One region of the Streptomyces sp. SudanB25_2051 genome, then DNA from elsewhere that is predicted to be linked to it. Evidence: riboswitches for the same ligand, from Rfam matches in the RefSeq annotation. Region 1 holds a riboswitch; each other region holds the start of a gene.
The links. Region 1 has a riboswitch for cyclic di-AMP ahead of ACSUPT_RS18455 (NlpC/P60 family protein). Riboswitches for the same ligand answer to the same signal wherever they lie in the genome.
Positions count from the first base shown of each region.

Region 2: it holds a riboswitch for cyclic di-AMP, as region 1 does, so the genes downstream of both, ACSUPT_RS15505 (M23 family metallopeptidase) here and ACSUPT_RS18455 (NlpC/P60 family protein) in region 1, are expected to answer to the same signal.
Region 3: it holds a riboswitch for cyclic di-AMP, as region 1 does, so the genes downstream of both, ACSUPT_RS22725 (M23 family metallopeptidase) here and ACSUPT_RS18455 (NlpC/P60 family protein) in region 1, are expected to answer to the same signal.

Region 1 is NZ_OZ186787.1:4,075,020-4,085,353, forward strand. It holds gene ACSUPT_RS18430 (PspC domain-containing protein) at 1-318, shown strand, start outside; gene ACSUPT_RS18435 (LuxR C-terminal-related transcriptional regulator) at 315-1,112, shown strand; gene ACSUPT_RS18440 (alpha/beta hydrolase) at 1,258-2,364, shown strand; gene ACSUPT_RS18445 (NlpC/P60 family protein) at 2,458-3,561, opposite strand; gene ACSUPT_RS18450 (hypothetical protein) at 3,819-4,172, shown strand; gene ACSUPT_RS18455 (NlpC/P60 family protein) at 4,321-5,415, opposite strand; cyclic di-AMP (ydaO/yuaA leader) riboswitch at 5,424-5,573, opposite strand; gene pcrA (DNA helicase PcrA) at 5,872-8,337, shown strand; gene ACSUPT_RS18465 (M23 family metallopeptidase) at 8,522-10,114, opposite strand.
Region 2 is NZ_OZ186787.1:3,461,228-3,471,561, forward strand. It holds gene ACSUPT_RS15475 (DEAD/DEAH box helicase) at 85-2,337, shown strand; tRNA gene ACSUPT_RS15480 (tRNA-Lys) at 2,490-2,562, shown strand; gene ACSUPT_RS15485 (PRC-barrel domain-containing protein) at 2,844-3,200, shown strand; gene ACSUPT_RS15490 (hypothetical protein) at 3,316-3,489, shown strand; gene ACSUPT_RS15495 (DUF5994 family protein) at 3,575-4,057, opposite strand; tRNA gene ACSUPT_RS15500 (tRNA-Met) at 4,452-4,525, shown strand; cyclic di-AMP (ydaO/yuaA leader) riboswitch at 4,852-4,986, shown strand; gene ACSUPT_RS15505 (M23 family metallopeptidase) at 4,999-6,087, shown strand; gene ACSUPT_RS15510 (PrsW family intramembrane metalloprotease) at 6,355-7,638, opposite strand; gene trmB (tRNA (guanosine(46)-N7)-methyltransferase TrmB) at 7,900-8,841, opposite strand; gene lhgO (L-2-hydroxyglutarate oxidase) at 9,048-10,238, opposite strand.
Region 3 is NZ_OZ186787.1:5,062,279-5,072,612, reverse strand. It holds gene ACSUPT_RS22745 (DUF5998 family protein) at 1-115, opposite strand, end outside; gene ACSUPT_RS22740 (bifunctional acetate--CoA ligase family protein/GNAT family N-acetyltransferase) at 407-3,406, opposite strand; gene ACSUPT_RS22735 (HPr family phosphocarrier protein) at 3,492-3,773, shown strand; gene ACSUPT_RS22730 (GntR family transcriptional regulator) at 4,147-4,824, opposite strand; gene ACSUPT_RS22725 (M23 family metallopeptidase) at 5,047-5,820, opposite strand; cyclic di-AMP (ydaO/yuaA leader) riboswitch at 5,834-5,998, opposite strand; gene ACSUPT_RS22720 (M16 family metallopeptidase) at 6,210-7,577, opposite strand; gene ACSUPT_RS22715 (M16 family metallopeptidase) at 7,604-8,953, opposite strand; gene ACSUPT_RS22710 (DNA gyrase/topoisomerase IV subunit A) at 9,140-10,334, shown strand, end outside.

The sequences.
Region 1 (10,334 bases):
GACTGCCCGGTCGACGAAGGGGTGGCCGCGCTGATGCAGGCCGCGCGCGAGGCGATGGTCAACGCCGCCAAGTACGGTGGCGGGGGCGGCGCCGTGACGGTGTACGCGGAGGCCGAGGGCACCAGGGTCTTCGTCTCCGTGCGGGACCGGGGGCCGGGCTTCGACCTGGACGCGGTGCCCGAGGACCGGATGGGCGTGCGGGAGTCGGTCGTCGGCCGGATGCGGCGCAACGGCGGCACGGCGCGCGTGCGCACCGCGCCGGGCGAGGGCACGGAGGTCGAGCTGGAGATGGACAGGGTGCAGGAGGCGGACGGATGACGACGGTGGACGGACAGCCGGACGGGGACCCGGCCGGGGGCACGGGGCGGCGGCCGCGGCCGGTCGGCCCGGCGGCGGACCGCGGGCCGGCGGGTCCGGCGGCGGACCCGGTGCCGGGCGGGGAGGAGCGCGAGCGCCGGGCGCGGGTGGTGCTCGTCGACGACCACCGCATGTTCCGGGCGGGCGTGCGGGCGGAGATCGGGCGCACCGAGGAGACCGGTGTGGAGGTCGTCGGCGAGGCCGCCGACGTGGACGAGGCCGTGGCAGTCATCCGCGCGGCCCGGCCCGAGGTGGTCCTCCTCGACGTGCACCTGCCGGGCGGCGGCGGGGTGGAGGTGCTGCGCCGCTGCGCGGCCCTGGCGTCGGCGGCGGAGCGTCCGGTGCGTTTCCTCGCGCTGTCCGTGTCGGACGCGGCGGAGGACGTCATCGGCGTCATCCGGGGCGGTGCCCGGGGATATGTCACCAAGACCATCACGGGCCGGGACCTGATCGACTCGATCTTCCGGGTCCAGGAGGGCGACGCGGTGTTCTCGCCCCGGCTGGCCGGGTTCGTGCTCGACGCGTTCGCGTCCACGGACGCGCCGCCCGTGGACGAGGACCTGGACCGGCTCACCCAGCGGGAGCGGGAGGTGCTGCGGCTCATCGCGCGCGGCTACGCGTACAAGGAGATCGGGAAGCAGCTGTTCATCTCCGTGAAGACGGTGGAGACGCATGTGTCGGCGGTGCTGCGCAAGCTGCAGCTGTCGAACCGGCACGAGCTGACCCGCTGGGCCACGGCCCGCCGCCTGGTGTGACCGCGGGCCACGGCCGCCGCCAGGTGTGACCGCGGGCCGCCGGTCCGTCGCCTTTGTGGGGCAACCGGCGCAAAAGCGCGGCAACCAGCGAGGCCGCCACGCCCTCCTACTGGCCGTGATGAGCCTGACGGGTACTCCCTTTCTCGTGACGGTGATCGTGCTCGCCGTCCTGGCGGTCGTGCTGCCGCTCGCGCTGTGGGGCCGGGTGCGCGGGCCGCTTCTCGTCCGGGGCCTGGCGCGGCTGGCCATGGTGGGCTTCGCCCAGGTCACCGCGGTCCTGGTGGTCTTCGTCGCGGTGAACAACACCAACGGCCTGTTCAGCGACTGGGACGACCTCCTGGGCGGCGGGGACCATGTCGCCGCCGCCCCCGACCTGGGCCGGGACGGGCTCGGCGGGCGACGGATCGCCGATCTGCCGAAGACCGCCCAGACGTTCCGCCCCGCCGCCGCCGTCCCCGACGGGCGCGTGCGCACCACGCTCCTGAGGGGCCAGGTCTCCGGTGTCACCGCCGAGGTGTACGTGTGGCTGCCGCCGCAGTACGACGACCCGGCCTACCGGAACGTCCGGTTCCCGGTGGTGGAGCTGTTCTCCGGCTACCCGGGCACCCCGGCGTCCTGGTTCGCCGGACTGCGCGTCACCGAGCGGCTGGAGCCGCTCATGCGGAACGGGACGGTGGCGCCGTTCATCCTCGTGGCGCCCCGGACCAAGCTGCTCGGCGACGCCGACGCGGGCTGCGCCAACGTGCCGGGCGTCGTCAACGCCGAGAGCTGGGTCAGCGTCGACGTACGGAAGATGGTCACCGACCACTTCCGCGCCGTCCCCACCGCCGACGGCTGGGCGGTCGCCGGCTTCTCGGCGGGCGGCCACTGCGCGGCGAAGATCGCCCTGGCGCACCCCGACCGCTACCGGTACGCCGTCACCATGTCCGGCTACAACGACCCGGCGGCCGAACCCGACTCGATCACCGCGAAGGACCCGGCCCTGCGCCACGCCAACAACCCGCTGACGCTCCTGCGCGAGGCCCCCGCCCCGCCCCGGCTGTCGCTACTGGTCACGGGCGACGGCGACGACGGCTACCGCCAGGGCCTGGACCTGCGGGCTGCGGCCGAGCCCCCGACCCGTATCGAGGTCCGCCGCGTCACCGGCGGCCACCGCACCTCCACCTGGGCCGACCAGGTCCCCTCGGTCTTCACCTGGCTCACCGGCCGCCTGGAGGGCGCGGGCGCGACGGCGTCCTCCCTCCGCCGCTGAGCGTCCCCCGGCGAACGGGCCGCCGCTGACCGGGGCCCCGCCGCACGCACCCCGCTGAGCGCCCGTCGGCGAGCGGGCCGCGCGGGCAGGCCGTCAGGCGACGCGGGTCGCGCCCGCCCAGGGCATCTCGTCGATGGAGGCCACGCGGACCGTCGAGCCCGTGCGGGGCGCGTGGATCATCTTGCCGCCGCCGATGTACAGGCCGACATGGCTGACGCCCGGATAGAAGAACACCAGGTCGCCCGGGGCCAGTTCGGAGCGGGCGACCCGCTGCCCGGCGTTGATCTGCGAGTACGTCGTGCGGGGCAGTGACACCCCGGCCGCCCGCCACGCGGCCTGCGTCAGCCCCGAGCAGTCGTAGCCGGACGGGCCGGTCGCGCCCCAGACGTACGGCTTGCCGATCGCCCCGTACGCGTACGACACGGCCCGCGCCGCGCGCGACGTGGGCGCCTGGACGCCGCCCGGCGCCGACGCCGTACGGGTCTCCCCGCCGGCGCGGGCGGCGCGGTCCTGGTCCGAGCCGTCGGGGCGGCCGGAGGCGGCGGGGCCGGACTTGGCGCGCTCGGCGGCCTCGTACGCGGCGCGCTCGGCGGCGGTCAGGCGGGCCAGCAGCTTCTCGGCGGCGGCCAGCCGGTTCCGCACGGCCGCCTTGTGCCGCCGCAGCTCCGCCTCGTGCCCGCGCAGCTCCCGTACGTGCCCGTCCGCCTCCGACCGCAGCCGGTCGATGCCCACGAGCTGGGCCCGCAGCGCCGCCATCGTGTCGGCCTGCCGGGCGCCGATCCGCTCGGCGAGCGCCGCGCCCCGCAGATACCGCGCGGGGTCGGAGGAGAGCGCCAGCTGGAGGGCGGGGCTCAGGCCGCCCGCGCGGTACTGGGCGGCGGCGGTGGAGCCGAGGGCGTCGCGCGTGGCGTTGACGCGTTCGGTGCGCCGGGCGGCCTCGTCGCGCAGCGCGTCGAGCCTGGCCCGCGCCGTGTCCGCCTTCTCCTTGGCGCCGTTGTACTTCTCGGTGGCGGCCTCGGCCTCCCGGTGCAGCCGGTCGACCTGGGCCTTGACCTGGGCGGCGGTGAGGCGCGGGTCGGCGTGCGCCGGGCCCTCGAAGGCGGTGGCGGTCGCCGCCCCGGCCAGGGCCAGGGTGGCGGCCGTGCGCCCGGCCTGTCCGCCGAACGCGCGCTGCCTGGGCTTCCGATGCGCTGCCACGGGGGTGGTCACTTCCCTTCGGTGCTGTACTGCGGCGCGTCCGGCGAGGGCCGGGCCGCTGGGGGAGGACGCTAGGGGCGCGGCCGGGGGAGAGGTGACGGGGTGACCGGAATTGGCGGTAGCTGGCGGTTCCGGGACGCCTTGCGATCGCACTCCGACGATCGGAACCATGCATTCCGTATCGCGTGTGATCGTTGTGGCGAAAGAGGTGGCCCTGGCTGACGGGCGGTGGTATGGCCGGGACTAGGCTCCGGCCCATGAACGTCCTCATCAACGTCTTCGTCGCCCTGCACGTCATCGGCATCGCCGCCCTCCTCGGCGGCTTCCTGACCCAGATGAAGGCGATCGGACCGGGCACGGCCCGCATGGTTCCGGCCATGCTGCACGGCGCCCTGACCATGCTCGTCACCGGCATGGTCCTGGTCGGCCTCAACCAGGCCGAGGGCGCCGCCGTCGACAACGTCAAGATCGGCGTGAAGCTGGCGCTGCTGGTGGTGATCCTCGGCCTGGTCTACGTGAAGCGGGACGACGAGCGCGCGGGCAAGGGCCCGTTCCTCGCCGTGGGCGCCCTGACGACGGCGAACATCTTCATCGCCACCCTCTGGACCTGACCGCCCCGGCGGACCGGAGCATCCGGCCCCGCAGCCGGTCGGCAGCAGGGCCCCGGTCCGGCGCCCAGGCCCCGGCCCCGCAGCCGGTCCGGTCCCGCGCCAGGCAGACGGCCCCGGCCCTGTGCGAGGCCGGGGCCGCACCCGGCCGTCAGGCGGGACGGACGGCGGACCGGAAGGGCAGGGAGGCGACCGGCTCCTCGCGGACGGCGGCGCCGGGCTCCGGAGCGTGGATCACGCGCCCGTCGCCGAGGTGGATCCCGACGTGGCGCAGCCCGTCGCCGAAGAACAGCAGGTCACCGGGGAGCAGCTCGTCCGCGTCGACCCGCCGGCCCGCCTCCGCCTGGTCCGGCGCGGTGCGCGGCAGCTCCACACCCGCCGCCTTCCACGCCGCCTGCGTCAGCCCCGAGCAGTCGTACGAGGACGGGCCCGCCGCCCCGCGGACGTACGGTTTGCCGAGCTGCGCGCGGGCGAACGCCAGCACCTTCTCGGCCTTGGCGGCATAGGAGCCGCCGCCCGTACCCGCCGCGCCGCCGCAGAGCCGCGTCGCGCCCTCCGCACCCTCCGGTGCGGGAGCGCTCGCGTCCGGACCGGCCACCGCCCCGGACGCGCCCCCCGGCAGGGCCTCCGTGCCGGAACCCGCACCCGTGCGCTCCCACGCCGGCCCCGGCGGCAACTGCTCCCGGTCGCCGGCCGTCACCCGGTGCAGCACGGCCCGCGCCTCCGCGAGCTTCGCGCGCGTGGTCCGCTTCGCCGCCCGGAGCGACGCCTGCGCGTCGGCCGGCTGCCGCTCCGGCGCCGCCTCCGCCCGCCCGGCCGGGTACTCGCCCGCCCGCCCCCGCGGCTCCGCGGGCAGGTCCAGCGGCCGGGCCCGGTCCCCGGCCGCCGTCGAAGCGTCCGGGAGCGGCAGCGACGCCCTCGGGCCGAGCGCCCCCGGACGGGTGCGCGGCGCCCCGGCCGGCGCCGCGTCGACCGCGCGCGGCTGCGCGCCCGCGGCGTCCCCGGGCCGGTGGTTCCTGCCGGCCGCCGTACCGGCCTGCCGGTACAGGTCGTCGACCTTCCGCTGGACCTCCTCGACGCTCGGTTTGCCGGCCGGAGCCGTACCGGCCGCCGGAGCGGCGGCCGCGCTCTGCGCCGACAGCAGGGTCACGGACGCCACGGCGGCCGTGGTGAAACCGACAGCGGGGGACTGGGCACCGATGATGCGTGCGGTGCTCCGGCTGCGCGGCTTGCGATGCGATGCCAAGGCTCGGCATCTCCTTCCATGGACCGCCTACCGGGTTAGCTGACGGGTTCGGGCGCGAACGGAAGGTGCCCTACGGCCCCGCCGCGGCAGCGGCGTGAGCCGATTCACCCCGGTGGTACTGGGTGGGTCCCCGGCTCCGGAGGGTGCGCGCGCCTGCCGTGGGCGGGCAGGCGGCGGCGCGCCGGATTCGGCGGGGGCGGCCCGGTCGGCGCGGGTCGCCGAAACGGGGGACGGGCCGCTCGTGCGAGCACGCTAGCCAACCCGCGGCGGGGCTGTGAAGGACGTCGCGCGATATGCCCGATACGTTTCCGTGTCCTGGCCGTAACCGGCGTCCTCACCCGTACGCGGCCGCTGCCGGCACCCGTGCGCCCGCGCACCGTCGCTTCCGCGTCGCTGAGCGTGAGGGTCCGCGTTCCGGCCCGGCCTGTCAGTGGGGCCGCCTAGACTCGGTAGGCGATGAGCAGCCTCTTTGACGACAGCTTCCTGGCGGATCTCCGCAACCACCCCGCGGAGGAGCCCCCGCCGCCCGAGGACTCCGAGGTCCCCCCGGCCGCGGAGGAGGTCCCGTACGACCTCTTCGAGGGGAAGTTCGACGTGCCCCCGGCCCGCGACCCGTACTACCGGGACGGCTCGCCCCGCCCCGTCGTGAGCCCGGAGGCCCTGCTCGACGGGTTGAACGAGCAGCAGCGCGCCGCCGTCGTCCACCACGGCACGCCGCTGCTGATCGTCGCCGGCGCGGGCTCCGGCAAGACGCGGGTGCTCACCCACCGCATCGCCCATCTCCTCGCCACGCGCCATGTGCACCCCGGCCAGATACTGGCGATCACGTTCACCAACAAGGCCGCGGGCGAGATGAAGGAGCGCGTCGAGCAGCTCGTCGGCCCGCGGGCGAACGCCATGTGGGTCATGACGTTCCACAGCGCGTGCGTGCGCATCCTGCGCCGCGAGTCGAAGAAGCTCGGCTTCACCTCGTCGTTCTCGATCTACGACGCCGCCGACTCCAAGCGCCTGATGGCCCTGGTCTGCCGCGATCTGGACCTCGACCCGAAGCGGTATCCGCCGAAGTCGTTCAGCGCCAAGGTCTCCAACCTCAAGAACGAGCTCATCGACGAGGAGACCTTCGCCGACCAGGCGGCCGACGGCTTCGAGAAGACCCTCGCCGAGGCGTACCGGATGTACCAGGCGCGGCTGCGCGAGGCCAACGCCCTGGACTTCGACGACATCATCATGACGACGGTCCACCTGCTCCAGGCGTTCCCCGACGTCGCCGAGCACTACCGCCGCCGCTTCCGCCACGTCCTCGTCGACGAGTACCAGGACACCAACCACGCGCAGTACACGCTGGTGCGCGAGCTGGTCGGCCAGCCGGGCGGCGACGACGACCCGGTCCCCGCCGAGCTGTGCGTCGTCGGCGACGCCGACCAGTCGATCTACGCCTTCCGCGGCGCGACGATCCGCAACATCCTCCAGTTCGAGGAGGACTACCCGGACGCGACGACGATCCTGCTGGAGCAGAACTACCGCTCCACGCAGACGATCCTCTCCGCGGCGAACGCCGTGATCGAGCGCAATGAGAGCCGCCGCCCCAAGAACCTGTGGACCAACGCCGGCGAGGGCGCCCGCATCACCGGCTATGTCGCGGACACCGAGCACGACGAGGCGCAGTTCGTCGCCGAGGAGATCGACCGGCTCACCGACGCGGGCGAGGCGAAGGCCGGCGACGTCGCCGTCTTCTACCGGACCAACGCCCAGTCACGTGTCTTCGAAGAGGTCTTCATCCGCGTCGGCCTGCCCTACAAGGTCGTCGGCGGCGTCCGCTTCTACGAGCGCAAGGAGGTCCGCGACATCCTCGCGTACCTGCGCGTCCTGGCGAACCCGGAGGACGCCGTCCCGCTGCGCCGCATCCTCAATGTGCCCAAGCGCGGCATCGGCGAGCGGGCCGAGGCCATGATCGAGGCGCTCGCGCTGCGCGAGAAGATCACCTTCCCGCAGGCCCTGAAGCGGGTGGACGAGGCGTACGGCATGGCGGCCCGCTCGGCGAACGCCGTGAAGCGGTTCAACACGCTGATGGAGGAGCTGCGCACGATCGTCGAGTCCGGCGCGGGCCCCGCCGTCGTCCTGGAGGCCGTCCTGGAGCGCACCGGCTACCTCGCGGAGCTCCAGGCGTCGACGGACCCGCAGGACGAGACCCGCGTGGAGAACCTCCAGGAGCTCGCCGCCGTCGCCCTGGAGTTCGAGCAGGAGCGCGGCGAGGGCGAGGGGACGGGCACGCTCGCGGAGTTCCTGGAGCAGGTCGCGCTCGTCGCGGACTCGGACCAGATCCCCGACGGCGACGAGGAGGGCGACGGCGTCATCACGCTGATGACCCTGCACACGGCCAAGGGCCTGGAGTTCCCCGTCGTGTTCCTGACCGGCATGGAGGACGGCGTCTTCCCGCACATGCGGGCCCTCGGCCAGACCAAGGAGCTGGAGGAGGAGCGCCGCCTCGCCTATGTGGGCATCACCCGCGCGCGGGAGCGGCTCTATCTGACGCGGTCCGCGATGCGCAGCGCGTGGGGCCAGCCGTCGTACAACCCGCCGTCGCGGTTCCTGGAGGAGATTCCGCCGCAGTACCTGGAGTGGAAGCGCACCGGCAGGACGGCCGCCGCCTCGTCCGGCCCGTCGGGCCCCGCGTCGGGTGTCGCCGCGTCCCTGTCGGCGTCGCGCGCCCGCTCGGGCCCGTCCGGTTTCGCCACGCGGCGGGCGGGCGACAAGCCGGTGGTCTCCCTGGCGGTCGGCGACCGGGTCACGCACGACCAGTTCGGGCTGGGCACGGTGATGGAGGTGACGGGTTCGGGCGACCGGGCCCAGGCCACCATCGACTTCGGCGACGCCAAGCCGAAGCGGCTGGTGCTGCGGTTCGCGCCGGTCGAGAAGCTGTAGCCGTACGGGCGGAGGCGGGGCGGCCTGGCCGGGCACCGGCCGGCCGCCGCCTCGCCCGACGCGTGGTGCCGTCGCGGGATGCCCGTCGCGCGCGGCACGGGGGCGGGTGTCCGGCCACCTGACGTGGGGTGCCCGCGCGGGCCTGGGGTGGCGCGCGGTGAGGGGACCGGCGCGGTGAGGCGGGTCAGCCCGTCGGGTCGAGTCCGTGGCTGCGGAGCCAGGCCTCGGGGTCGATCGCGGCGCCGCCGCCCGGCCGGACCTCGAAGTGCAGGTGCGGGCCGGTGGAGTTGCCGGAGTTGCCCGAGTACGCGATGACCTCGCCGGCCTTGACGGAACCGGAGCGGATCTTGGCCGTGCTCAGATGGCAGTACCAGGTCTCGGTGCCGTCCTTGGCGGTGACGATCACCATGTTGCCGTACGCGCTGTTCCACTGCGTCCGCACGGTGCCGTCCGTCGCCGCCATCACGGGCGTGCCGTACTGGACGGGGAAGTCGATGCCCGTGTGCAGGGACATCCAGTTGACGCCGGCCTGTCCGTAGCCGGCGCTCAGCTGGCGCAGCGCCACGGGGAGCGCGAACTTGGGGCGCATGGCCTCGCGGCGCTTCGCCTCCTCCTCGCGCTTCTTGCGCTCGGCCTCCTGGCGGGCCTTGAGGTCGATGCGCTCCTGCGTGCGGCTGGCGCGGTCGCTGAAGTCGAGGGCCTCGGCGTCGAGCGCGGCGAGCTGCGTGTCGAGGGCGCTGTTGGCGACGGCCGGTTTCACGGAGGCCGCGTCGGCGGCGGTGACCGCCGTGCCGTCGTCCTTCTGCTCGGTGCCGGTGAGCCCGCTGACGGACGCGGCGGCGATCCCGGCGACGCCCATGACGCACGCCGACGGCACGGCGACGGTCAGCAGCGCGGAGCGCCTGGCGGGGGTGCGCCGCCTGCCCCGGCCGCCGGCGCGGCGCCCCGGACGGGCGGCGGCAGCGGCGGCACCGACGGCGACGGTCTCGTCCAGCGCCTCCAGCGTCTCGGTGGACGGGCCGTCCTCGTCCGCGAGGTCGTCGGCGTCGGAGCCGTCGTAGCGGGCGAAGGCCTCGAAGTCCTGGAAGTCGTCGTAGCCCTCGGCGTCCGTGAACGCGTCGAAGTCCGCCTGGCCGTCGGCACTCGGCTCGCCGTCGCCGGGCTCGTCGGCCGGGGCGGCGTGGTGGCCGGCGTCGTGCGTGTCCGCCTCCGACCGGGGGCCGTCGTCGGCGGCGGAGTAGTCGTACTGCTCGGGGACGAACGCCGCGGTCCCGCCCTGCTCGCCGTCCTCGGACGCGTAGTTCCACGCGGTGGCGTCGTAGGCGCCGGTCTCGTAGGAGGCGGTGTCGTAGCCCGCGTCGAAGGCCGCCGTGTCGTACGTCCCGGTGCCGTAGGCGTCGCCGCCCTGGGCGTCGGGGTCGAGCCCGTACCACTGGCCGGTCGTCTCGTACGTGGGAGCCGTCGCGGCGTACTGCTGCTCGTCCTGCGGCTGGGTCCAGGCGGACGCGTCCCACTGGCCGGTCTGGTCGGTGTACGCGGTGTACGGGGCGGTGGCCGACGTATCGGGCCACTGCGCGGCGTCGTACTGGCCGCCGAGCCCGCTGTCGTAGGAGGCGTAGAGGGGGTCGGCCGACTGGTAGGCGCCCGTGTCGTAGGACCCGGTGTCGTACGCGGCCTGGTAGCCGCCGTTGCCGTAGCCGTTCTCACTGGTCGTGAAGCTGCCCGTGGCGTACACGTCGTCTCCGACATAGCCGGCGTGGGGGTGCTGGTCGTTCACCAACTTCTCTCTCGCCTCGGCAGCAGGACCAGTTCCGGGCCGGCCGCGAGGGGGACCCGGAGGGGAAGCAGTGGGCGCGACTGTACCCGGCGGTATGCGCAACCGACAATCTTCGGCGGGGTTTACGGGCGGCGGAACGGGGCATTCGGTCGCCTTTCGGCGGAGCGCACACCGAGCCTTGGCCGTACGTTCGAAATTCGTTCGACCTGTGGTGGCGACT
Region 2 (10,334 bases), 610 kb from region 1:
CGCATCGAGGCGGTCGATTTGCTAAGCAGCGAAACACGGAGTTGACGGGCGCGTGCCGAGACTCCGGAAGGTTTCGCATTTCGCATGTCCATTTCCAGCACTGACGCCGTTCTGAACGAGAACGCCGAGATCACCCAGATCACCGAGTCCACCGACGAGCAGGCCGCCGTCGCCGCCGCGGAGCAGGCGATCGAGGAGACCGCCGCCGCCGAGGCCGCCCCGGCCGCCGACGCCGCCGACGAGGGCGACGACGAGAACACCGTCACCTTCGCCGACCTCGGCCTCCCCGAGGGCGTCGTCCGCAAGCTCGCCCAGAACGGCGTCACCGTCCCGTTCCCGATCCAGGCCGCGACCATCCCGGACGCCCTGGCCGGCAAGGACATCCTGGGCCGCGGCCGCACCGGCTCCGGCAAGACGCTCTCCTTCGGTCTGCCGCTGCTCGCCACCCTGGCGACCGGCCGCACCGAGAAGAAGAAGCCCCGCGGCGTCATCCTCACCCCGACCCGCGAGCTCGCGATGCAGGTCGCGGACGCCCTCCAGCCGTACGGCGACGTGCTCGGCCTGAAGATGAAGGTCGTCTGCGGCGGCACGTCGATGGGCAACCAGATCTACGCCCTGGAGCGCGGCGTCGACGTCCTCGTCGCCACGCCGGGCCGTCTGCGCGACATCATCAACCGCGGCGCCTGCTCCCTGGAGCAGGTCCAGGTCGCCGTACTGGACGAGGCCGACCAGATGTCCGACCTGGGCTTCCTGCCCGAGGTCACCGAGCTGCTCGACCAGGTCCCGGCGGGCGGCCAGCGCATGCTGTTCTCCGCCACCATGGAGAACGAGATCGCGACCCTGGTCAAGCGCTACCTGAACGACCCGGTCAACCACGAGGTCGACAGCGCCCAGGGCAACGTCACGACCATGACCCACCACGTCCTCGTCGTGAAGCCGAAGGACAAGGCGCCGGTCACCGCCGCGATCGCCGCCCGCAAGGGCCGCACGATCATCTTCGTCCGCACCCAGCTGGGCGCCGACCGCGTCGCCGAGCAGCTGCGCGACGCCGGTGTGAAGGCCGACGCGCTGCACGGCGGCATGACGCAGGGCGCCCGTACGCGGACGCTCGCCGACTTCAAGGACGGGTACGTCAACGTCCTCGTCGCCACCGACGTCGCCGCGCGGGGCATCCACGTGGACGGCATCGACCTGGTCCTGAACGTGGACCCGGCCGGCGACCACAAGGACTACCTGCACCGCTCGGGCCGTACGGCGCGCGCCGGCCGCTCCGGTGTCGTCGTCTCCCTGGCGCTGCCGCACCAGCGCCGCCAGATCTTCCGCCTCATGGAGGACGCCGGCGTCGACGCCTCGCGCCACATCATCGGCCAGGGCGGCGCCTTCGACCCGGAGGTCGCGGAGATCACCGGCGCCCGGTCGCTGACCGAGGTGCAGGCCGACTCGGCGAACAACGCCGCCAAGCAGGCCGAGCGCGAGGTCGCCGACCTGGCGAAGCAGCTGGAGCGCATGCAGCGCCGCGCGGCCGAGCTGCGCGAGGAGGCCGACCGCCTGGTGGCGCGCGCGGCGCGCGAGCGGGGCGAGGACCCGGAGAAGGCCGTCGCCGAGGCCGCCGAGGCGGCTGCCGCCCCCGTCGTGGCCGAGGCCGACGAGACGGTGTCCGTGCCGGCGCAGCGCGAGGAGCGCCCGTCGTCGTACGAGCGCCGTGACGACCGCCCCTCGTACAACAACCGCGACCGCGACGACCGCGGCGGCGACCGTGGCGGCTTCCGCCGCGACGACCGCCCGTCCTACGGCAACCGCGACCGCCGGGACGACCGTCCCTCGTACAACAACCGCGACCGTCGTGACGACCGCGGTGGCGACCGTGGCGGCTTCCGCCGTGACGACCGCCCGTCGTACAACAACCGCGACCGCGACGAGCGCGGTGGCGAGCGTGGCGGGTTCCGCCGCGACGACCGTCCGGCGTTCAACCGGGACCGCCGGGACGAGCGTCCGTCGTTCAACCGCGACCGCCGTGACGACCGCGGCGGTGACCGTGGCGGCTTCCGCCGTGACGACCGCCCGTCGTACAACAACCGCGACCGCGGCGACGAGCGCCCCTCGTTCAACCGCGACCGCCGTGACGACCGCGGTGGCGACCGCGGCGGCTTCCGCCGCCCGGACCGCCCGTTCAACCGCGACCGCCGCGACGACCGCCCGGCGGGCGGCCACCGCGCCGGCGGCCACGACCGCCCGTTCGGCCGCCGCGACGACCGTCGTGACGACCACCGGGGCTCCGGCTCCTCGTCCTCGTTCGGCCGCCGCGACGACAAGCCGCGCTGGAAGCGCAACGGCTGACGCCCCGTAGGACCCCGGACGGGCCCGCGCCCGGCACCCCAGGTGCCGCGTGCGGGCCCGTCCCCCGTCCGGGACGCGCCGGAAGCGGTGTTGTGCCGATACCCGATCGGCTCACGCCCCCCGGCGGGCTATGCTCGGGGATGACCCGTCACGGGCCCTTAGCTCAATTGGCAGAGCAGTGGACTTTTAATCCATTGGTTGTGGGTTCGAGTCCCACAGGGCCTACCGGAAGGACCCCGTCTCGCGCTGCGGCGAGCCGGGGTCCTCGTCGTTTCGGCCGCCTGGACGAGCGTTCGCCGGCCCGGTGCGGGACCGGTCGCGGCCCCGTCCGGGACCGGAGGCCCGTCCGGTGCGCCGACCGGCCGGGGCGGGCACGCCCGCTCGTGTGGCGGGGCGGGGAGCGGCGGGGCAGGCTGGGGAAGAGGCAGGGCGGGCGCGCCGTCGCGCCGTCGGCGTCCCGTGGAGCGGCACTGCCGGAGCGTGGCCCGACCAGGGGAGCAGACCGCATGATCCATCCAGCAGACATCCGCGAGTGGCGCAACCAGGACGTCGTGGACCCCAAGGGGCACAAGATCGGCGTCCTGGAGGCGGTCTACGTCCACACCGCGACGGACGAGCCGGCCATGGCGACCGTCCGCACGGGACTGCCCACCCGTCAGCGCCTGGTGTTCGTCCCGCTGGACGACGCGACGGTCGGTCCGGGGTACGTCAGGGTCCCGTACGACAAGGGCACGGTCCGCAAGGCCCCGGCGATCGGGCTGGACGACGTGCTGGCCGCCGAGGACGAGGCGGTCGTCTTCCACCACTACGGCCTGGCCTACCAGCCCGGTCCCGCGGGCGAGCGGGTCCTCGCCCGCCGCTGAGCCCCCGTGGGCCCGCTCCCGCAGGCCCGCTCTCGGGGCCCGGCTCCACAGGTCCGCTTCCCGGGGCCCCGCCCCACAGGTCCGTCACCGGCCCGTCGCACGGAGGAGTACCAGCATGGCGATCTTCCTGTTCCTGATCCTCGTGGCCATCGTGCTCGGCCTCATCGGCGTCGCGGTCGAGGGGCTGATGTACCTGCTGGTCATCGGCGCCGTCCTGCTGGTCGCCGACCTGATCTTCTTCGGCGCCTTCCTGTCCCGGCGGCGCGGCCGCGGGCGCGCCGCCCGGTAGGGCCCGGCGCGCCGGCACGCGCTGCCCGGCGCCGCGCACGCGAGGGCCCGGCGCCCTGGCACGCGGCCAGCGGGCGTCCGGCGGCTCAGACCTGCGCGCTGCTCCCGGTGCCCGTGTCGATGAGGATCTGCCCGGCCTGCGCGGTGTTGCCGGGCTGCACGGCCCGCGCCATCGCGGCCCGCGCGGCCTCGGGCGTCGCGTGCGGGGGCACCACGAGCAGCGAGAAGTGGTCCCGGTCGCCGCGGGTGATCAGTACCGTGTCGTCGCCGACCGGGAACGAGGCGATGTGGACCACCCGGTCGTCCACGATCAGCCGCACCGGGAGCTCGTCCCACGCGGCGGCGTCCAGGCCGACGCGGGTCACCGGGCCCAGGTGCTCGCTCAGCGCGCGTACCAGCGCGGGCAGCTCCTCCCCGATGTCACGGGAGCGCGGCCACCACGCCCCGTCCAGCACTCCCTCGCGGGAGCCCGTGGTCTCCAGCCGGAGCAGCGCCGTGCCCGGCCGCACCGCCTCGTGGACGGCGTCCGGGAGGCGGCCGGGGGCGGAAGGGGTGTCGAAGTCGGCCATGGTGGTGTTCGCCTGTCTGCGCGGGGTCCGGTCGCTGCGGCGAACCGGACGTTCACCCTCTTCCACGGTACTCCGCGACAAGGGGCCCGCCGCGCCACTCGCGCCCCACGGGGACGGCACGTACCCGGGTCGGAGGACCGCCCTCGGCCCGGCCGGACGGAGCCGTACGGGCGGACCGCCTCCGCCCGGCCCGGCGGGGCCGCGGCCTCGAGGCCGTCGCGCGCACGCTGGGGAGGTGGCGCCCGCGTCTCCGGGCCCGCGGTCTCGGGGCCGTCGCGCACGCCCAGGGCGCTCGGCCGGACGCTCAGCCGGCCGATTCGACCAGGTTTTCGGAGCCTGGGCCGGTAATTGGTAAACGACCCCCTCCGGGATGGCGTAAGGTGGTGTTCACCGACGCGGGGTGGAGCAGCTCGGTAGCTCGCTGGGCTCATAACCCAGAGGTCGCAGGTTCAAATCCTGTCCCCGCTACTGAAACCGAAGGCCGGATCTCTCGAGATCCGGCCTTCGGCGTGTCCGGGCCCCTCTGGGCCCCCGACGACCGGTCCCCACGCTCCGTGAACGCCGGGGCGCGTTCCGCTAGGGCAGTTGACAGGCAGTCAGAAACTCGATTAAGGCGTTCCGGTCCCGCAGCGGCCTGATTCGGGGTCAGTTCGCTCTGGCTTGTCCCTTTATGGGGTCTTGCGCCGCCGGTACGTGGGCGGGGCATCCAAGGGAACGGCTTGGAATACGGGCCCCGCTTCTATTAACGTTCGATAACGCAGCGCGGTCGTCCCAGTCGTCGCAAGAGGCGGCACCGTGCGCATGCGCCGAATCCCGCAAGGGAACCGGGGAACCACACACTTGGGGTGAATCGGGCCCTCACCGGCCCGTAGGAGACCTTCCTGCTCCGAACCCGTCAGCTAACCCGGTAGGCGGTGAAGGAAGGAAAGGAGTACGCCTCCGTGGCGTCCAACAGGCCTGCCCCCGAAGCCCCCTTCGGCTCGTACGACCCGATCGGCCACCCCACGGCTTCGGGAATCCCGGACGCCGCCGCCCCCGCGGCCACCGTCGAGTGGAACCCCACCGAGGACACCGTCCGCCCCGTCCGGGGCCGGCACCGTGTCGTCAAGCAGCGCGGCGGCCTCGCCCGCAGCTCCACCGTCCTCGGGGTCGGCGTCATCGCCGCCGTCGGAGCGGGCGGCATGGCCACCGCGCACGACAAGCCGCGCGTCGCCATATCCCTCCCCGACGTGAACCTCCCCGACGCCTCCTCACTTCCCGGCGTGGGCACGCTCATCGGCGACGACGCGCAGGACACGGCCGAGGAGGCGCCCGCCGCCGCCCCCGCCAACCTCGCCACGCTGACCCTCTCCTCCGACCAGGCCGCGACCGACGCCCAGGGCGCCGAGGCCGACGCGGGCGAGGCGCTGCGGGCGCGCATCCTCCAGCAGGTCGAGCAGCAGCAGGCGTCCGCCGAGGCCGCGGCGCAGGAGGCCGCGGAGAAGGCGGCGGCCGAGAAGGCCGCGCAGGAGGCCGCCGCCCAGCAGGCCACCGCCGAGGCCGCCGCGAAGGCCGCCGAGGCGGAGCGCAAGCGCGCGGAGGCCGAAGCCGCGGCGAAGGCCGAGGCCGAGCGCCTGGCCAAGCTCGCCGCGAGCTACGCCCTGCCGACCTCCTCGTACACGATCACCTCGACGTACGGCCAGGCCGGCTCCATGTGGTCCTCCGGCTACCACACCGGCCTGGACCTGGCCGCCCCCACGGGCACCCCGGCCAACGCCGTCCACGGCGGCACCATCAAGTCGGCGGGCTGGTCCGGCGCGTACGGGTACCGCATCGTGCTCGAACTCCCGGACGGCACCGAGGTCTGGTACTGCCACCTCTCCTCCATGACCGTCAGCGCCGGCCAGACGGTCGGCACGGGCGAGACGATCGGCCGCGTCGGCGCGACCGGCAACGTCACGGGCCCGCACCTCCACATGGAGGTCCACACCCCGTCCGGCGGCGGCATCGACCCGCTGGCCTGGATGCGGGGCAAGGGCCTCACCGTCTGACCCGGTTCACCGGCCGGGCCTTCTCACCCGGCCGTCGGTCCTGGCCGCCATCGGAGCCGGTGCCGCACGGTCCCCTCGTGCGGCACGGGCCCGACCCGACGGCCGGCCCACCCCGTACGCCGCCTCACCGCGGCGCCGGTGCGAGCCCGTCGCGCTCCACCCCCTGTACCCCGGCAGCCCTGGCGCACACCCCCCACGCCAGGGCTGCCGGTCCGCGTTGCGGGCCCGCACGCCGGGCCCGTGGCCGTCGCGCGGCCCGTACGGCGGTCAGTACCGGTACGGGTTGTAGCCCGCGTAGTCCCGGTGGGGCGGCGGGGTCCAGACGCGGCCGGTGGCCCGCGCGGCGAACGTCAGGGACGGGGCCGCCACCGCCTTGCGCTGCCACAGGTGGTGCAGCAGCTCCTGCTCCCGCGCCGTGAAGTCCCGGTCCGTCACGCCCTTGCGCGCCCGGTACCGCAGGAAGGCCAGGGACGTGGCGAACGCCTCGTACTCGCCCACCGTCCGCGCCGCCGCCGGGCCGAACGCCCGCGCCGCGTACGACCGGGCGAGGCTCCGCGCCCGCATGGACGACAGGGCGAGCGGCTCGTCGGCGGAGAGCCAGCCGGCCGCCGCGTACGCCGGAAGCTCACCGGATATCGTCCGCAGCTCCCGCTGCCGCGTCCATATCGCCAGCCACGTCAGCAGGCCCAGCGCCGGCAGCATGAACGCCCCGTACACGAGGATGAACCCCCACGGCCCGAACGTCGTCGAGCCGTTCCACAGCGCGTGCACACCCATCGCGAGGACCAGGCCCAGCAGCGGCAGCAGTGTCCGCACCACCCTGCGGCGGCGGGCCGTCATCGCGGCGATGCCGAAGCCGATGCCCGTCAGCACCGTGAACAGGGGATGCGCGAACGGCGACATCACCACGCGTACGAAGAACGTCGCCGCCGTCACCGACTCCAGGCCCGATGTGCCGATCTCCTGGTCCTCGCCGAACGCGCTGCCCAGGTACAGGATGTTCTCGGTGAACGCGAAGCCCGTCGCTGTGAACCCGGCGACGACCACCCCGTCCACCAGGCCCGTGAAGTCCCGCCTCCGGAACAGGAAGATCAGCAGGATCGCCGCCGCCTTGGCGCTCTCCTCCACCACGGGGGCGACGACGGTCGCGCCGAGCGTGTCCGCCGACGTCGGGTCCGCCGTCGCCGTGGCTATCCAGCGGGTCGCGAGGGTGTTGGCCAGGATCGCGACGAGCGCCGCCGCGAACGCCCCCCAGGAGAAGGCGAACAGCAGGTTCTTCCACGGGCCGGGCTCCACCCGGTCGAGCCAGCGGAACGCCGCCATCAGCAGCGGCACCGGCAGCAGCGCGAGGCCGAGCCCCACCAGGAAGCCGGTCGTGCCCGTCTGCTCCCGCACCAGCGCCAGGATCACCAGGGCGCACAGCGCGAGGACCAGGCAGACGGCCGACAGCCGCACCACCCGGCTCCGCCAGAACCGGCCCCTCGGCTTGTACCGCCAGCGGGCCCGCTCCGGCACGGCGTCGAACGACGGCCGCGGATCGTAGGCCGGGATGGCCGGCTGGGCATGCCCGGCCGGCCGCTCGGCGTCGGCGGGCCGGGGCCGCCCGGCCTGACCCGGCAGCGGGGCGTGGTCCGCCGCCCGGGGGCGGTCCGCCGGACGCGCCTGGCCCGCCGGACGGGCGTGGCGGGCGGGCGAGCCCGGTGCGGGGGTCCGTGGATCGAGGCGGGGTGCGTGCGAATCTGACACCCCATCGACCCTAGACGGCCGGACTGACACCGCGCGAGGGCGTTGCGGAGGGTTACGGCGAGGCTGTTACGCGCGGGCGAAGAGCAGGTCGCGGACGACGTGCCCCTTCCGCAGGCCCTGCTGCTCGAACCGGGTGAGCGGCCGGAAGCCGGGCCGTGGCGCGAACCCGCCGTCCGGCACCGTGTTCACGAAGTCCGGGTGCGCGGTCAGCACCTCCAGCATCTGCTCGGCGTACGGCTCCCAGTCCGTGGCGCAGTGCAGGACGGCGCCCGGCTTCAGCCGCGTCGCGAGGAGGCTGAGGAACTCGGGCTGGATCAGCCGCCGCTTGTGGTGCCGCTGCTTCGGCCACGGGTCCGGGAAGTAGACGCGGGCGCCGGCGAGCGCGGCGGGCGGCAGCATCTCGCGGAGCAGGATGATCGCGTCGCCGTTGGCCACGCGCACGTTGGTCAGGCCGTTGCGCTCGGCGAGGCCCAGCAGGTTGCCCTGGCCGGGCGTGTGGACGTCCACGGCGAGGATGCCGGTCGAAGGGTCGGCGGCGGCCATGGCCGCGGTCGCCTCGCCCATGCCGAAGCCGATCTCCAGGACGACGGGCAGCCCGCCGAACATCTCGTCCAGGTCGAGGACGCGCCGCCCGTCGATGTCCAGGCCCCAGACCGGCCACAGGCGGCGCAGGGCCTCGCCCTGGCCGGTGGTGACCCGGCTGCGGCGCGGCTGGAAGCTGCGGATGCGGCGCTCGAAGTGCGACCCGGCCGGGTCGGGCGAGGGCCCGGTCCCGTCGGGGAACATCCGGCTCCCGCGCCGCGAGGCCGGTACGGTCCCGGACGCGGACGACCGGGCGGCGGACCCGGACGCGCCGGTGCCGGGCGCGCCGGACCCGGGGGCGGACCCGTGCGCGGCGGACGCGGGCGCGGCCGGCTCGGGGGCGGGCCCGGACGCGGCGGACGCGGGCGCGGCCGGCTGGGGGGCGGGGGGCGTGGGGGGCGTGCTCGACGCGGTCTTCTCGGACACAGTGCTTTCGATTCTACGAACCCGGCCCGCGTTCCCCCCGGGCCCGCGCTCCCGGCCCGTGGGCGGGTGCGCTCCGGGCCCGCAGGCACGGGGGCCGCGCCCGCAGACAACCGGGGGCCGCGCTCCGGGCCGTGTTCCCAACCGGCGCGCGCTCCCGGCCCCTCGACGGGCCCGCGCTCCCGGCCCACCGGCGGCCCGCGCCGCCCCTACCCGCTCAGGTGCGCCAGCGCCCTCCGCGCCACCTCGCGCCCGATCGGCAGGGAGGCCGTCGCCGCCGGGGACGGGGCGTTCAGCACGTGCACCGTGCGCGGCGCCTCGCGGATCAGGAAGTCGTCCACCAGCGTCCCGTCCCGCAGCACCGCCTGCGCCCGCACCCCCGCCGGGGCCGGCCGCAGGTCCTCGGCCCGCACCTCCGGCAGCAGTCGCCGCACCGCCTCCGTGAACGCCGCCTTCGACAGCGACCGGCGCAGCTCGCCCGCCCCGTACCGCCAGTGCCGGCGCGCGATCGCCCACGCGCCGGGCCACGCCAGCGTCCCGGCCAGCTCGCCGGGCCGTACCGTGAGCCGGCCGTACCCCTCCCTGGCCAGCGCGGGCACCGCGTTCGGTCCGACGTGGACGCCCCCGTCGACGCCCCGCGTCAGATGCACGCCCAGGAACGGGAACGCCGGGTCCGGCACCGGATACACCAGCCCCCGCACCAGCCCGGGCCTGGCCAGCTCGTAGTACTCACCCCGGAACGGCACGATCCGCATGCCCGGCTCGTCGCCCGCGAGCCGCGCCACCGCGTCGCAGTGCAGCCCGGCGCAGTTCACCAGCGCCCGCGCGCGCACCACCGCGCCGTCCGCCGTGCGCACCGCCACGCCCCAGGGGCGCCGGTCCACGGAGGTGACCCGCGCCCCGTAGCGCACCTCGGCGCCGGACGCCTCCGCGAGCCGCGCCGCGACCGCGCCGTAGTCGCAGATCCCGGTCGTGCCCACATGGATGGCCGCGATGCCGCCGACGTGCGGCTCGTACGCGCTGATCTGCGCCGGGCCCAGCTCGCGCACGGGGATGCCGTTCTCGCGGCCGCGCTGGACGAGGGCGTGCAGGCGGGGGAGCTCGGCGCGGTCGGTGGCGACGATCAGCTTGCCGGTCACCTCGTGCGGCAGCCCGTACTCGGCGCAGAACTTCACCATCTCGGCGGCGCCCCGCACCGCGAACCGGGCCTTCAGGGAGCCGGGGCGGTAGTAGATGCCGCTGTGGATGACGCCGCTGTTGCGCCCCGTCTGGTGGCGGGCGGGGCCGGGCTCCTTCTCCAGGACGGTCACGCGGGTGCCGGGCGCGGCCCGCGACAGCGCGTACGCCGTCGACAGTCCGATGATCCCGCCGCCGACCACCAGGACGTCGCAGTCGAACATGCCGCCGCCGAACCCGGACACCTGTGCCACCTCCCACCCCGATAGTGCACTGGCCCGCTGACAACGCCGTTAAACCAGGCGCGTACGGCGGTGGGA
Region 3 (10,334 bases), 990 kb from region 1:
CGATCGGCTCGCCGCCGACGGCGGCCTCCACCGCCTCGGCCACGAGGGCCGGGTAATAGCCGCTGCGCTCGATCGCCGCGCGCAGCCCCTGGGTCGTCGTACCGGTCTTCGCCATGGACTCCATCCTAATCCGTGGGCAGGCACGGCTCGGCCGCTTGCGACGGCGGCCCAGGCCGCCGGAGGGCGCCGGGGCTGTGACATCCGACTCGATCGGGGCCGCGCGGGGCGGGTCGGCTCTGCCGGGCCGGCCCGCTCAGCTGGGCCCTGGAGGTCCGTCTGGCCCGCGCCGTGGGCCGCGGCGTCACGTCGGTGACGGTCGCCGGGGCCGGGTCGTCCGAGCTGCGCGTCAGGGCCGTCACGCTGCTGTCCGCGTACGCGCGCGCCGACCCCGCCTGAGCGGTGCCGGTCAGTAGCTGGGCAGGCGGCGGGGGCCTAGGTCGGTGTGGGTGGGCGGCGGGGCGAGGCGCACGGTCGCGTCCAGGACGGCCAGGCCGCGGTGGGCGACGACGACCGGTTCCAGCGCGACGGCGACGATCTCCGGGTGGTCGTCCACCAGGCGTGACACGCGCAGCAGCAGCTCCTCCAGGGCGGCCGTGTCGACGGGCGCCGAGCCGCGCCAGCCAAAGAGGAGCGGCGCGGTCCGGATGGAGCGGATCTGCTCGGCCACGTCGCGGTCGGTGGCCGGCACGAGGCGGTGCGCCATGTCGCCGAGCAGTTCGGAGGGCGCGCCCGCGAGGCCGAACGACAGCACGGCGCCGACCGCCGGGTCGATCGCCGCGCGGACCACGGTGTCCACCCCGCGCGGCACCATGGCCTGGACGACCGGCCGCAGCTCGGCGGGGCTGCCCAGTGCCTCGGTGAGCTCGGCGTACGCGGTGCGCAGCTGCTGCTCGGTGGCCAGGTCGAGCCGTACGCCGCCGAGGTCGGGGCGGTGGCGCAGGTGCGGCGCCGTGGTCTTCAGGGCGACCGGGTAGCCGAGGCGGGCGGCGGCGCGTACGGCGGTGTCGGGGTCGGGCGCGGGGAGGACGGGGCGTACGGGGATGCCGTAGCGGGCGAGCAGCTCGCGGGCGGCGTCCGGGGGGAGGGTGACGCCGTGCGGCTCGGGGGCGGGGCCCGTGCCGCCGGCGGGGGGCGGGCCGAGGAGCCGGTCGATCTGGGCGGCGGCGCCGCTCTCGTCGATGCCCTCGTACTCGGGTACGCGCCCGGGGTCGGCGGCCTCGCGGCGCCAGTCGGCGTACCGGACGGCCTCGGCCAGCGCCCGCACGGCCCGCTCGGCGGCCGGGTAGGCGGGGATGTGGGCGGGGGGCGCCTCCGGGGCGGTCTCCTCGCCGGGCCCGGCGGGTGCGGCGGGCCCGGCGGGCCCGGCGGGTGCGGGGCGGGGGCCGCCCTGGCCGTCCTCACGGCCGTGGTCGGCCGCGGGCGGGGGCGGTGTGCCGGGTGCCGTCGAGGCGGTGGCCGTGGGGGCGGTGGGGTCCGCGGCGCCGGTGGTCGCGATGGCCGCCGGGTGCTCGCGGGCCGGGGCGGTGCTCGTCGCGGCGGCCAGCGCGTCCGCGAGCGCGCCCAGCTCGACGTGGACGACCACGACGGGCTTGGCCGGGGAGGTGGCGCACGCCTCGCGCAGCGCGGCCGCCAGCACCTCGCCCTCGCCGGTCAGCTCCGCCGTGCCCTGCGGGCCGACCCACGGGATGGCGGTGACCACGACCGCGTCGCAGGCGTCGTCCCGCAAAGCCTCGGCGAGCGCGGCGCGGAAGTCCTCGGGGGTCGCGGCGGTGGTCAGGTCGCGCGGCGGCAGCGGCCGCAGCCCCTCGGTCAGGCAGGCGTCGTACGAGAGCAGGCCCAGCGACTCGGAGTTGCCGAGGATCGCCACGCGCGGCCCCTTCGGCAGGGGCTGGCCGGCGAGGAGCAGGCCCACGTCGACCAGTTCGGTGACCGTGTCGACGCGGATGACCCCGGCCTGGCGGAGCAGCGCGGACACCGTCGTGTGCGGGATGCGGGTGGTGGGCACGGCGTGGCCGGGCGGCGCGCTGCCGCTGTGCCGGGCGCCCTTGACGACGACGACCGGCTTGACCGCGGCGGTGCGCCGGGCGAGCCGGGCGAACTTGCGGGGATTGCCGATGGACTCCAGGTACAGCAGGACCACGTCCGTGTCGGTGTCCTCGTACCAGTACTGGAGGAGGTCGTTGCCGGAGACGTCGGCGCGGTTGCCGGCCGAGACGAACGACGACACCCCGGCGCCGCGCTGGTGCAGCCCGGACAGCAGGGCGATCCCGATGGCGCCGGACTGGGTGAACAGGCCGATGCGGCCGGTGGCGGGCAGCTGCGGGGCGAGGGAGGCGTTGAGCCGGATGCCGTCCGCGGTGTTGATCACGCCGAAGGCGTTGGGGCCGATGACCCGCATCCCGTACGAGCGGGCCTGCCGCACCAGGGCGCGCTGGCGCTCCCGCCCCGCGGGGCCGCTCTCGGCGTACCCGGCGGACAGGACGACGACGCCGCGCACGCCGTGCGCGCCGCAGTCGGCGACGGCGTCCGGGACGTGCTCGGCGCGTACGGCGATGACGGCCAGGTCGACGGGGTCGCCGCCGACGTCGCCCAGGGAGCGGTGGGCGGGGACGCCGTCGAGGGTGGCCGCCTCGTCCGGGAGGGCGCGGTTGACGGCGTGGAGGGGGCCGGTGAACCCGGAATCGGCGAGGTTGCGCAGGACGGTGCGGCCGACGCCGCCGGGCGCGCGGCCCGCGCCGACGACCGCGACGGAGCCGGGCGCGAGGAGCCGCTGCACCGACCGGGCCTCGGCGCGCTGCTCGCGGGCGCGCTGCACGGCCAGGGAGCGGTCGGTGGGCTCCAGGTCCAGGTGGAGGCGTACGGCGCCGTCCTCGAAGCTGCGCCTCTGGGTGTAGCCGGCGTCCGTGAACACCTTGATCATCTTGGTGTTGGCGGGCAGCACCTCCGCGGCGAACCGCCGGATGCCCCGCTCGCGGGCGACGGCGGCGATGTGCTCCAGGAGGGCGGAGGCGACGCCGCGCCCCTGGTGGGCGTCCTGCACGAGGAAGGCGACCTCGGCCTCGTCGGCGGGGGCGGTGGCGGGGCGGCCCAGGGCGTCGATGCGGTCGTAGCGGACCGTCGCGATGAACTCGTCGCCGATCGTCGCGGCCAGACCGACCCGGTCCACGTAGTCGTGGTGGGTGAAATGACGCACGTCCTTGGCGGAGAGCCGGGGATACGGGGCGAAGAACCTGTAGTACTTCGACTCGTCCGAGACCTGCTCGTAGAAGCTGACCAGGCGCTCGGCGTCGTCCGTGGTGATCGGCCTGATCCGCGCGGTGCCGCCGTCGCGGAGCACCACATCGGCTTCCCAGTGGTCGGGGTACGCGTGCGCCGAGTGCGCCGACTGGTCGGACGGGTTCAGCATGGGGCAAGGGTACGGCGCCGTTCCGGCACCGCGCCGGACATGAGACACTGGTCTAGACAACCGCTAGCACTTGAAGGGCAACACCATGGCTGAGCGCCGCGTCAACGTCGGTTGGGCCGAGGGCCTGCACGCCCGCCCCGCCTCCATCTTCGTCCGTGCCGCCACGGCCTCCGGCGTCCCGGTGACGATCGCCAAGTCCGGTGGCAACCCGGTCAACGCCGCGTCGATGCTCGCGGTGCTCGGCCTGGGCGCGCAGGGCGGCGAGGAGATCGTTCTCGCCTCGGACGCCGAGGGCGCGGACGTGGCGCTGGACCGCCTGGCGAAGCTGGTCGCCGAGGGTCTCGAGGAGCTCCCCGAGACCGTCTGACGGCCGCCGCCGGCACCGAGGAGCCGCACCGCCCGGACCACGGGGGTGCGGCTCTTTGCTTACGCGCCCGCGTTCGCGGGCTTCGGGCTTCGGGCTTCGGGCTTTCGCTGCACCGGGCTTTGCGGACACCAGGCTTTGCGGACACGGGGATTTTCGGACGCGCCTTACCGTCGGCGGGCTATTCCCGCCGGCGCCCCATTCCAGGCGGAGGCCCTTTCCGACTGGCACGCCTTCAGGGAGATACCGGTCGGCGCATTATCCGGGCAGCCCGCCTTCCGGGGAGCCGCCTTCCCGAACGCCGGCCTTACCCGGCTTTACGGGCAGCGGGAAAAGGCACCGACTATTCCGCTGCCCCTTGTATACGGCCCGCGTGTTAATTCCGCGCTCCCGCGCTGTGTACGGGATGTTGCGTACCCCTCACACGCTCCGCGCGGCGCAGCCGGTGCGCGCCGCGCCACCGTTCCACGTGGTGGGCCGTGAGCGTCCTGGCGCGCTCGGCGTCGCCCCGCGCCACGGCGTCGACGATGGCGCCGTGCTCGGCCCACACGTCCGCCGGGCGGGCCGGCTCCTCGACCGCGTACATCCAGGCGATCTTGTGGCGGAGCTGGCCGAGCAGCGCGGTCAGGCCGGGGCTCCCCGACGCCTGGGCGAGCGTCTCGTGGAACCAGTCGCCCAGTGAGCGCAGGTCCTCGCTCCGGCCGCGGCGGGCCCGCTCCTGGCCGAGGCGGACCAGGCCGCGCAGCACCTTCAGATGGGCCTCGGTGCGCCGCTGCGCCGCGCGGGCGGCGCCCAGCGGCTCCAGCAGCACGCGCATCTCCAGCAGGTCGGCGGCGTCCTGCTCGGTCGGCTCGGCGACGCACGCGCCGACATGGCGGCGGGAGACGACGAAGCCCTCGGACTCCAGGGTGCGCAGCGCCTCGCGGACCGGGACGCGCGAGACCCCGTAGCGGCGGGCGAGCTGCTCCTCGGTGAGGCGGCTGCCGCGCGCCAGCACCCCGGAGACGATATCCGCCCGGATCGCCGTGCACACCGAGTGCGCCGGAACGCGCATGACCGACCTCCGAATCGCTCCGCCCGCCGATTTCCACGCGGTTTTTCCGCGCGACACCCATCAGTTCGACGTTGTTCGGTGACTCTATGGCAACGCGGCAGATTTTGAGATACCGGGCGGGAATTCATGGTCGATTCTTGGCCGACGCGGGGAGCCGGAGAACACGCGGACGCGCGAAGGCCCCGGCTCTGGAAGCCGGGGCCTTCGCGGAAGCGGGGTGGGTCAGACGTTGACGCCGCGCGCCCGGAGGTAGGAGACCGGGTCGATGTCGGAGCCGTACTCGGCGGTGGTGCGGGCCTCGAAGTGGAGGTGGGGGCCCGTGGAGTTGCCGGTCGAGCCGGAGACGCCGATCTGCTCGCCGGGCATGACGGTCTGGCCGACCGAGACGCTGACGGAGGCGAGGTGGCCGTACTGCGTGTACGTGCCGTCGTGCATGCGGATCACGACGTTGTTGCCGTACGCGCCGCCCCAGCCGGCCTCGACGACCGTGCCGCGGCCGACGGAGACGACGGTGGAGCCGTACGGGGCGTGGAAGTCGACGCCCGAGTGGCTGCCGGAGGACCACAGCGCGCCGCCCGACTGGTAGCCGGTGGAGACGTACGAGCCGGCCACGGGCAGCTGGAAGGAGTTGAGGCGCTTGCGCTCGGCCTCGCGGGAGGCGCGCTCCTCGGCCGCGCGGGCGGCCTCCAGGCGGGCCTCGGCCTGGCGCTCGGCGGCCATCTCGGCCATGGCCTGGCGCTCGGCGACCTCGGCGGCCAGCTCCTGGGCGGCGGCCTGGTCCTCGACCTGGTCGGCCAGTTCGTAGCCGGCGATGGCCTGGTTGACGCCGGTGTCCTCCAGCGACGCGGCGCGCTCGGCGTCGGCGGCGAACGCCGGGGAGGTGAGGGTTCCGATGACTCCGGAGGTGGCCAGGGCGGCGGCGCCGGCGACGTGGGCGCTCCTGCGGCTCATACGGCTCGGGGCACGGTGCTTCCCGGTGGAACGGGTGAACGCCATGAAGTGGACGTGTCCTTTCCTTCCCTCTCGCCTACCGGGTTAGCTGACGGGTTCGGAGCAGGAAGGTCTCCTACGGACCCCTCCGCGTGGTGCGAAGGCGCCCGATTCACCCCAGGGGACGTGGTGGGTCCCCGGCTCCCCAGGCTCGCGCCTGACGGGGATTCGGCGATCGCTGCCCGATGCCGCGGGTGCGGCGAGTACAGCGGGCGGACAGCGACCAAGACGCTATGCCGCTGATCTTTCAATCACCAAACGGACACGGTTTTTTGTAGCGCACGCCACAGAACAGATCCCCCGCCTCTCCAGCAAATCGGACATAAGTCCGTGAGAAAGGGGAACCCCGCCCTCCGCGTGCGGAGGGCGGGGTTCCCCTTCGTACACCGTGTCAATCAGCCCGTGACGACGGTCACTTCGCCCAGGCCCAGCGCCTCGACGGGCGCCTTGATCTGGCCGGCGTCGCCGACGAGGACGGTGACCAGGCGGTCCGGCGGGAAGGCGTTGACGACGGCCGCCGTCGCCTCCACCGTGCCCGTCGCGTCCAGGCGCCGGTACAGCTGCGCCTGGAAGTCGTCCGGCAGGTGCTGCTCGACCTGGTCGGCGAGCGTGTCCGCGACGGACGCCGCCGTCTCGTACTTGAGGGGCGCCACGCCCACCAGGTTGTGCACGGCGGCGTCGCGCTCGGCGTCGGTGAGGCCCTCGGCCGCGAGGGTGCGCAGCACCTTCCACAGGTCGTCCAGCGCGGGACCGGTGTTGGGCGTGTCGACGGAGCCGCTGATGGCGAGCAGCGACGCGCCCGTGCCGTCCGGCATGGAGCGCAGGACCTGGCCGAAGGCGCGCACGCCGTACGTGTAGCCCTTCTCCTCGCGCAGGACGCGGTCCAGACGGGAGGTCAGCGTGCCGCCGAGGCAGTAGGTGCCGACGACCTGCGCGGGCCACACGCGCTCGTGCCGGTCCGGGCCGATGCGTCCGATGAGCAGCTGCGTCTGCACCGCGCCCGGCCGGTCCACGATGACCACGCGGCCCGTGTCGTCGGCGGTGATGGGCGACGCGGTGCCGGGGCGGGGGGCGTCGCCGGTCCACGCGCCGAGCGTGTCGCGGAGCAGTCCGTCCAGGTCGACACCGGTCAGGTCGCCGACCACGACGGCGGTCGCGGAGGCGGGGCGGACGTGGGCCTCGTAGAAGGCCCGTACGGCCGCGGCGTCGATCCGGGCGACGGTGTCCTCGGTGCCCTGGCGGGGGCGGGACATCCGGGAGGCCGCCGGGAACAGCTCCGCGTAGAGCTGCTTGGCGGCGCGCCGCGCCGGGTTGGCCGTCTCGTGCGGGATCTCGTCGAGGCGGTTGCGGACGAGGCGCTCGATCTCGTCGTCGGCGAACGCCGGTGCGCGCAGGGCGTCGGCGAGCAGGCCGAGGGCCTTGGGCAGCCGCGAGGCGGGCACTTCGAGGGAGACCCGCACGCCGGGGTGGTCCGCGTGCGCGTCCAGCGTGGCGCCGCACCGCTCCAGCTCGGCGGCGAACTCCTCGGCGGTGTGCTTGTCGGTGCCCTCGGACAGGGCGCGCGCCATGATGGTGGCGACGCCGTCGAGGCCGTCCGGCTCGGCGTCGAGCGGGGCGTCGAGGACGATCTCCACGGCGACGACCTGCTGCCCCGGGCGGTGGCAGCGCAGCACCGTCAGGCCGTTGTCGAGGCGGCCGCGCTCGGGGGCGGGGAAGGCCCAGACGCGGGGCGTGCCGGGCTTCGGCTGCGGGTGGAACTCCATGCTGGTCAGAGACACGGCAGCGTCGCTCACTGGTCCGTCCCCTCTTCCTCGTCGCTGTCGGTCTGGTCGCCGTCGTCGGCCTTGGTCGGTTCGTACACGAGGACCGCGCGGTTGTCGGGGCGCAGCTGCCGGGCGGCGATCTCGCGGACCTCGTCGGCGGTGACCTCCAGGACGCGCTCGACGGCGGTGAGGGCGAGCTGCGGGTCGCCGAACAGGACGGCGAAGCGGCACAGTTCGTCGGCGCGGCCGGCGACGGTGCCGAGGCGGTCCAGCCACTCGCGCTCCAGCTGGGCCTGGGCGCGCTCCATCTCCTCGGCCGTGGGGCCCTCGGCGGCGAACCGGGCCAGCTCCTCGTCGACGGCGGACTCGATGTCCGGCACCTCGACGCCGGCGGAGGTCTTCACGTCCAGCCAGCCCATGGAGGGCGCGCCGGCCAGCCGCAGCAGGCCGAAGCCGGCGGCGACGGCGGTGCGGTCGCGCCGCACCAGGCGGTTGTGCAGGCGGGACGACTCGCCGCCGCCGAGGATGGTGAGCGCGATGTCGGCGGCGTCGCACGCGCGCGTGCCGTCGGCGGGCAGGCGGTAGGCGGCCATCAGCGCGCGGGCGGGGACGTCCTCCACGACGACCTCGCGCAGCTGCTCGCCGATGACCTCCGGCAGCGTCCCGTCGCGGGGGGCGGGCTTGCCGTCGTGGGAGGGGATGGAGCCGAAGTACTTCTCGATCCAGGCGAGCGTCTGCTCGGGGTCGATGTCGCCGACGACGGACAGGACGGCGTTGTTCGGCGCGTAGTACGTGCGGAAGAACTCGCGGGCGTCCTCCAGCGTGGCCGCGTCGAGGTCCGCCATGGAGCCGATCGGCGTGTGGTGGTAGGGGTGGCCGTCGGGGAAGACCATGGCGGTCAGCTTCTCGAACGCCGTGCCGTAGGGCACGTTGTCGTAGCGCTGGCGGCGCTCGTTCTTCACGACGTCCCGCTGGTTCTCCATCGACTCGTCGTCCAGGGCGGCGAGGAGGGAGCCCATGCGGTCGGCCTCCAGCCAGAGGGCGAGCTCCAGCTGGTGGGCGGGCATCGTCTCGAAGTAGTTGGTCCGCTCGAAGCTGGTCGTGCCGTTGAGGGAGCCGCCGGCGCCCTGCACCAGCTCGAAGTGGCCGTTGCCCTTGACCTGCTTCGAGCCCTGGAACATCAGGTGCTCGAAGAGGTGGGCGAGGCCGGTGCGGCCCTTGACCTCGTGGCGGGAGCCGACGTCGTACCAGAGGCACACCGCGGCGACCGGGGTCAGGTGGTCCTCCGAGAGCACCACGCGCAGGCCGTTGGCCAGCCGGTGCTCGGTCGCTGTCAGCCCGCCGGAGCCGGCCTGGGCTGTGGCCGTGTGACCCATGGGCATGTACGTCCCTTCGATCGCGTCATGGAAAGTCCTGCCACCCTATGCAAGCGCACACGTGCCCGGCGAAGTTCCCGGGAAGCCGGGACGTCCCTCTTCCGGGTCGCGGTCCGTGCTGTCAGTGGGACGGTCCACAATGGTCGGCGTCAGATCAACCTTGTTGGTGAAGGAGCCGCAGCAGCGATGGCCCGCCGCAGCACGAAGACCCCGCCGCCCGACGACTTCGAGGAGCGGATCCTCGACATCGACGTCGTCGACGAGATGCAGGGCTCCTTCCTCGAGTACGCCTACTCGGTGATCTACTCCCGCGCCCTGCCCGACGCGCGCGACGGCATGAAGCCGGTGCACCGCCGGATCGTGTACCAGATGAACGAGATGGGCCTGCGCCCCGAGCGCGGGTTCGTCAAGTGCGCCCGCGTCGTCGGCGAGGTGATGGGCAAGCTCCACCCGCACGGCGACGCGTCGATCTACGACGCGCTGGTGCGCATGGCGCAGCCGTTCTCGATGCGGCTGCCGCTGGTCGACGGGCACGGCAACTTCGGCTCCCTCGGCAATGACGACCCGCCGGCCGCGATGCGGTACACCGAGTGCCGGATGGCCGACGCGACATCGCTGATGACCGAGTCGATCGACGAGAACACGGTCGACTTCGTACCGAACTACGACGGGCAGGAGCAGGAGCCGGTCGCCCTCCCGGCCGCCTTCCCGAATCTGCTGGTGAACGGCGCCTCCGGCATCGCGGTCGGCATGGCGACCAACATGCCCCCGCACAATCTGGGCGAGGTCATCGCGGCCGCGCGGCACCTGATCAAGCACCCGGGCGCCGACCTCGAGACGCTCATGCGGTTCGTCCCGGGCCCGGACCTGCCGACCGGCGGCAAGATCGTGGGCCTGTCGGGCATCAGGGACGCGTACGAGTCGGGCCGCGGCACGTTCAAGATCCGCGCCACGGCGACGGTGGAGAACGTCACGGCCCGCCGCAAGGGCCTGGTGGTGACCGAGCTGCCGTTCGCGGTCGGCCCGGAGAAGGTCATCGCCAAGATCAAGGACCTGGTCAACGCGAAGAAGCTCCAGGGCATCGCGGACGTCAAGGACCTCACGGACCGGGAGCACGGGCTGCGCCTGGTCATCGAGATCAAGAACGGCTTCGTGCCCGAGGCCGTCCTGGAGCAGCTGTACAAGCTGACGCCGATGGAGGAGTCCTTCGGCATCAACAACGTGGCGCTGGTCGACGGGCAGCCGCTCACGCTGGGCTTGAAGGAGCTGCTGGAGGTCTATCTGGACCACCGCTTCGACGTGGTGCGCCGGCGCAGCGAGTTCCGGCGCGGCAAGAAGCGGGACCGCCTGCACCTGGTGGAGGGCCTGCTGGTCGCCCTCG